Sphingobium yanoikuyae: one gene and its partner. The protein of the gene in region 1 interacts with the protein of each later gene in a pairwise test. Links are inferred from orthologs where the notes say so. Each region holds a gene or a part of one and is shown on either strand. Other genes may lie near its edges.

Evidence for each region.
Region 2: the proteins of secD (region 1) and pheT interact in binary tests that used the Escherichia coli proteins (3 or more experiments, as listed by UniProt). The link is inferred for Sphingobium yanoikuyae from one-to-one orthologs.

Annotation. Positions count from the first base shown.
Region 1 is NZ_CP139979.1:3,790,285-3,793,479, forward strand. What follows is about bases 106-2,985. They hold secD (protein translocase subunit SecD), read right to left. Parts: upstream 2,407-2,985; coding sequence 805-2,406; downstream 106-804. Other genes in these bases: secF (protein translocase subunit SecF), read right to left, coding at 106-783; yajC (preprotein translocase subunit YajC), read right to left, coding at 2,414-2,749. In the rest of the region: more of secF, read right to left, coding at 1-105. UniProt on the Escherichia coli protein: Part of the Sec protein translocase complex. Interacts with the SecYEG preprotein conducting channel. SecDF uses the proton motive force (PMF) to complete protein translocation after the ATP-dependent function of SecA.
Region 2 is NZ_CP139979.1:3,954,725-3,958,148, reverse strand. The notes cover bases 97-3,205. They hold pheT (phenylalanine--tRNA ligase subunit beta), read right to left. Parts: upstream 2,806-3,205; coding sequence 388-2,805; downstream 97-387. Other genes in these bases: pheS (phenylalanine--tRNA ligase subunit alpha), read right to left, coding at 2,802-3,205; U0025_RS18310 (DUF4386 domain-containing protein), read right to left, coding at 97-370. In the rest of the region: more of U0025_RS18310, read right to left, coding at 1-96; more of pheS, read right to left, coding at 3,206-3,424.

The DNA of each region.
Region 1 (3,195 bases):
CAGCAGCAGCGCGCCCAGTGCCAGCAGGATGGTGACCGAGGTCATGACCGTGCGCGGCAGCGTCTCGTTGACCGACAGGTCGATCAGCGACTTCATGTCCATCTTGCGGTACTTGCGCATATTTTCGCGGATACGGTCGTCGATCACCATCTTGTCGTTGATCGAATAGCCCACGATGGTCAGCACGGCGGCGATGATGTTGAGGTCGAACTCCAGCTGCGTGACCGCGAAGAAGCCCAGCGTCATCAGCACGTCGTGGACGATCGCGACGAAGGTCGACACGCCGAACTGCCATTCGTAGCGGAACCAGGAGAAGATCGCGATGCCGATGATCGCCAGCACGACCGCCAGCACGCCATTCTGGATCAGTTCGCCGGACACCTTGCCCGACACCGTGTCATAGCGCGAGAAGGTGACGCCGGGGAACTGCGCCTCCATCGCCTTGCGGGTCTTTTCAACCACGGCGTTGGCGGCGCCGGCGCCGCCCTGCTCGGGCAGCGGTAGGCGGATCTGCACCGTCTTGGGGTCGCCGAACTGCTGCAGCGAGCTTTCGCCCACGCGCAGCCCCGCGATCGTGTCGCGGACCTTGTCGGTCTCGACCGCCTGCGGGAACTTCGCCTCGATCATCAGGCCGCCGACAAAGTCGACGCCCAGGTTCAGGCCCTTGTAGAAGGTCGCGCCGACCGCCAGCACGGTCAGCAGCAGCGTCAGGCCAAAGGCCCAGTGGCGCAGCTTGACGAAGCCGATATTGGTGTTGTCGGGGACGAGCTTGAGAAGTTTCATGGGTTGTTCCTCCCGCCCCTCTTAAATGTGGATGTCCGTGGGACGAGTGCGACGCACCCAGCCCGAGACGAGAACGCGCGTGAAGGTCACGGCGGTGAACACGCTGGTCGCGATACCGATCAGCAGCACGATGGCGAAGCCCTTGACCGGGCCGGAGCCCAGCGCGAGCATGATGCCACCGGCGATCGCGTGGGTCACGTTCGCTTCGAAGATGGTGCGGCTGGCTTCCTTGTAGCCGAACTCGATCGCCTGTACGACCCCGCGCCCGCGTCGCCGCTCTTCGCGGATACGCTCATAGATCAGCACGTTGGCGTCGACCGCGGTGCCGATGGTCAGCACGAAACCGGCAATGCCCGGCAGGGTCAGCGTCGCACCCAAAATGCCCATCACGCCCAGGATCACCAGCACGTTGATGGCCACGGCCAGGTTCGCATACATGCCGAACCGGCCATAGCTCACGAACATGAAGGCAGCGACGGCGACGACCGCGACGATCGACGCAACCAGGCCGGCGCGGATCGAATCGGCGCCCAGGCCCGGACCGACGGTGCGTTCCTCGACTACGACGAAGTTGACCGGCAGCTTGCCCGACCGCAGCGCGATCGCCAGCTGATTCGCACCCTCGACGGTGAAGCTGCCCGAAATCGTCGCCGACCCGCCCAGGATCGGCTCATTGATGTTCGGCGCCGACAGCACCTTGCCATCCAGGATGATGGCGAAGGGGCGGTTGACATTCTGCGACGTCACCTTGGCGAACTTGTTGCCGCCCGATCCGTTGAAGCGGATGGTGACATTGGGTTCGTTGGTCTGCTGGTCATAGGTCTGCTGCGCGTCGGTCAGTTCCTCGCCCGACACCATCACCTGGCGGTGGACGGCGATCATCGGCGGCCCGGCCGGATTGGTCGGATAGGGCAGGACTTCGCTACCCACCGGCGCGCGGCCCTGGGCCACCTCGCTCGGATTGGCGCTCATGTCGACCAGCTTGAATTCCAGCTTCGCGGTCTGGCCCAGCAAAGCCTTCAGCGCCTTGGGATCCTGCAGGCCCGGCACCTGCACGACGATGCGGTTGGCGCCCTGCTGCTGGATGGTCGGCTCGCGCGTGCCCATTTCGTCGATGCGCTTGCGGATGACTTCGGTCGCGACCTGCATCGCGCTCTTGACCGCATTGTCGATTCCCGCCTGGGTCGGCGTGATGACGATGGTGGAGCTGTTGACCACCTCGACATTGAAGTCGCGCTGGCCGGTCAGGCCCGCACCCTGGGTCAGCGGGCGGATGCGCTCGACGGCGGCATCCACTTCGCTGGGGTTGCGGACCATGAAGCTGAGCTTCCCGTCACGGCTGGAGATATCGCCGATCGCGATCTTCGTCTCGCCCCGGCGCAGCTCCGTGCGGACCTGCTCCTCCATATTGGCGAGCCGCTGCTTGGCCACATCCTGGGTCGACGCTTCCAGCAGCAGATGGCTGCCGCCGGCAAGGTCGAGGCCCAGATTGACCCGCGTCTGCATGAAGGGGGGCAGCTTCGCCACCGTCGAATCGGGCAGGAAGCTCGGGACGGCGCAGAAGATGCCGATGATCAGCGGCAACAGGATGCCGGCGATGGCCCAGCGCGAGAAGTTCAGCATCGTTGGATCAGTCGTTCGCGGGCTTGGCGGTGGTCGGGTCGATCACGTCGGCCAGGGTCGACTTGACCGCCTTGACCTTCATGTTCGGCGCCAGCTCGATATCGACATAGATGTCGTCGACGCGCGCGACCTTGCCGACCAGGCCACCGCCGGTCACGACCTGATCGCCCTTCTTCACGGCGTCGATCTTGCCCTTATGTTCCTTCATCTTCTTCTGCTGCGGACGGATCAGCAGGAAGTAGAAGACGACGAAGATGAGGACCAGCGGTGCCATCTGCACCAGGATACCGGCGCCGGAGGCTTGCCCGCCCGCGGTCTGGGCAAAGGCTGGAGTAATGAACATGGTGGGACTTTCGCCTTATTTTTCGGTCTCCCCAACCCGCAGGGCGCGGGCATGGGATCAAGCGCGGGCGGCTAACACAGATGCCCGGGGCAAGGCAACAAGCTTGGCTTTTCGCGCCCGGAATGGCGGGCTTTGAAAGCATCGGGCAACGGACGGGAAAGCCGGTCATTTGCACGCCTCGCAAAAAGCCTGCATCGAATCCCTTGCAACTTCCAATTCATCCCTCTATTGGGCGCCCTCCGGTCGGGACGTAGCGCAGCCTGGTAGCGCATCACACTGGGGGTGTGGGGGTCGGAGGTTCGAATCCTCTCGTCCCGACCAAAATACCAGCTTTTATAAGCACTTGACGGGCGGCGGAAGCTGCCCGTTTTGCTATGCGCTTGCCGTGTAAGAGGCATGTAAGAGCTGCCCTGAATCGCCGCGCTCAACCGCTTCACACAGCTATT
Region 2 (3,424 bases), 160 kb from region 1 along the record:
TGCCGGGATGCGGCGCGCCATCGATCAGCGCAAGCGGCAGCAGATGGAGCAGGCTGTTGCCCGCCAGCACGGCAATGCCGGTAAGGCTGAACAGGGCGGCGGTGCGCGCCAGCACCCGCCCGGTCGGCGCGAAAAGGCCATAGAGCAGGGCGGTCACCGCCAGATAGCAGCAGAGCATCGCGACATCGCTCGCCCCGCCGGCCCGATAGAGCCAGGGATAGTCCGCGATGTTGCGCATCGTCTCGCGTCCGTTGCCCGGCACGATCAGGGCTGCGCGCACCACCGCCTCGGCAAACATGCCGCAGCCAATGGTGCCGATGTAGAAGAGGCCGGCGAGGCGGGCCTGAAGTCGTTCAGCCTTCCCGTCCATCGCCGGCCTTTCCCGTCTTAGCCGCGCAGGCTCGCGCCCAGCTTCTGGGCGGCCTTGACCACGGCGGCGCTGATCACATCCAGCTCTTCCTGGGCGAAGCTCTTCTCGCCCGGCTGCAGCGTGATCTCGACCGCCAGCGACTTGTGGCCTTCATCCACGCCGGGGCCGGTGAAGACGTCGAACAGGCGGGCGTCGACGATCGCCTTCTTGTCCGCGCCCTTGACCGCGCGCACCAGCGCATCCGCCTCGACCGTCTCCGGCACCAGGAAGGCGAAGTCGCGCTTCACCGCCTGCAACGCCGGCGGGGCGTAAGGCGCGCGCATGAAGCCGCTCTTGCGCTTGGCCGGGATCGCATCGAGGAAGATCTCGCCCGCGACCACGGTGCCCGACAGGCCGAACTGCTTGGCCAGGCTCGGGTGCAGCACGCCATATTCGGCCAGCACCACCTTGGGGCCAAGGCGCAGCGTGCCCGACTGGCCCGGATGATAGGCCGCCGATGCCTCGCCCATGCTCTGCAGATTGCCGACCGGCGCGCCGGCAGCCGCCAGCAGCGCGATCACTTCGCCCTTGGCGTCGAACGCGTCGAAGGGCTGGGCCTTGCCGCCCTGCCAGCCGCGCGCGGTCTTCTCGCCGGCCAAGACGAAGCCGACCGTGGCGCGCTCGCCCTGCTTGAAATAGCGCCGGCCGAGTTCAAACAGCCGGATCGACGTGGCGCTGCGATCGACATTGCGCTTGGTCGCGGACAGCAAACCGGGCAGCAGCGAGGGCCGCATGACCTTCAGATCTTCGGAGATCGGATTGGCCAGCGTCCAGTCGCCACCGCCGACGCTCGCGGCTTCCTTCTCGGAAATGAAGGACCAGTTGATCGCTTCGGCGAGGCCGCGGGCGGCGGCGGTGCGGCGCACGCGGCGCTCGACCAGCTGCTCGGGCGTGGCGGTCGGACGGGCGACGCCCGGCACGCGCGGCAGCGGGGTGGACGGCACATGGTCCAGGCCGACGATGCGCACCACTTCCTCGACGATGTCAGGCCAGCCATCGACGTCGCGGCGCCAGGTCGGCACGGTGATGGTCCAGCTGACGGGCACCGAAACCGGCACGCCGTCCTGATACTCGATCCCCGAGGATTCGCCTTCGACCCCGAAGCCCAGGCTTTCGAGGATGCGCCGCTGGGTGTCGAACGGCACATCGACGCCGGCCAGCGCCAGGCACTGGTCGGGCGCATAGGCGACCGTCTTGGGCGTGGCGGGCGGGGTGCCGGCGCGGGTCGCTTCCGACGCGGTGCCGCCGCACAGGGTCATGACCAGGCTGGTCGCGATTGACAGGCCATCGTCCAGGAAGGCGGGATCGACGCCGCGCTCGAACCGGCCGCGCGCATCTGAGGTCAGCGCCAGCTTCTGGCCGGTCACCGCGATCCGCTCCGGCGTGAAATAGGCGCATTCGATCAGCACGTCGGTGGTGCCGTCCTGCGCGCCCGAATGTTCGCCGCCCATGATGCCGCCAATGTCATGCACGGCCTCGTCGTCGGCGATGACGGTCATCGTCTCGTCGATGGCATAGGTCTTGCCATTGAGCGCGAGCACCTGCTCGCCGGCCTTGCCCTTGCGCGCAACCAGTCCGCCCTTGAGCGTCGCCATGTCATAGACATGGAGCGGCCGGCCGAGGTCGATCATGATATAGTTGGTGATGTCCACCAGCGCGCTGATCGGCTTCTGGCCGATCGCCTTGAGCCTGCGCGCCATCCATTCGGGCGAGGCGCCGTTGGTCACGCCCTTGACCGATCGGGCGAAGAAGGCGGGGCAGCCGTCGACATCGTCGGTGCGCACGTCCGGGCCGGGGCCCACGCCGGCTATCTCGGGCACGATGATGGCGTTGAGCGTACCCAGGCCAGCGGCGGCGAGGTCGCGGGCGATGCCGCGTACGCCCATGCAGTCCTGACGGTTCGGCGTGATCGACACGTCGATGACCGGATCGTTGAGGCCGGCCCAGTTGGCATAGACCTCACCCACCGGCGCGTCGCCGGCCAGTTCGATGATGCCGTCATGATCGTCACCCAGCTCCAGTTCACGGGTGGAGCACATCATGCCGTTGGATTCGACGCCGCGAATGGCGGTCTTCTTGAGCACCATGCCGTTGACCGGCACCACCGCGCCCTCGACCCCGAACACGCCGATCAGGCCGGCGCGGGCATTGGGCGCGCCGCACACGACCTGCAGCGGGTTGCCGTCGCCATGGTCGACGCTCAGCACCTGCAGCTTGTCGGCCTGCGGGTGGCGCTCGGCGGTCAGGATCTTGGCGATCTTGAACGCCCCCAGCTTCTCCGCCGGGTTCTCCACATCCTCGACCTCCAGCCCGATGGCGTTCAGCGTCTTGAGGATCGTCGCCAGGTCGGCGTCGGTCTTGAGGTGCGTCTTGAGCCAGCTCAGGGTGAACTTCATGCGCCGACTCCTCCCGACAGCGTGGGCACGTCGAGTGCCGAGAATCCATAATGTTTCAGCCAGCGCAGATCGCCGTCGAAGAAGGCGCGCAGGTCGTTCATGCCATATTTCAGCATGGCGAGGCGGTCGACGCCGGTGCCGAAGGCAAAGCCCTGCCACTCGTCGGGATCAAGGCCGCAGGCCTCGATCACGCGGCGGTTGACCATGCCGCTTCCCAGCACTTCCAGCCAGCCGCCACCGGGCGCATCGCCGTCGCCGCCGATGACGCGCTGGCCATTGGTCAGCGTATAGCCGACATCGACTTCGACCGACGGCTCGGTGAACGGGAAATAGCTCGGGCGCAGGCGCAGGACGATATCCTCGCGCTCGAAGAAGGCCTTGAGGAAGGTCTCCAGCGTCCATTTGAGGTGACCCAGCGTGATGCCCTTGTCGATCACCAGCCCCTCGATCTGGTGGAACATCGGCGTGTGGGTCGCGTCGCTGTCGCTGCGATAGACGCGGCCGGGCGCGATGATGCGGATCGGCGGTTCCTGCGTCATCATGGTGCGGATCTGCACCGGCGACGTATGGGTGCGCAGCAGCATCTTCTTCTGCCCTTCCTCGTCCGGGAAGTAGAAGG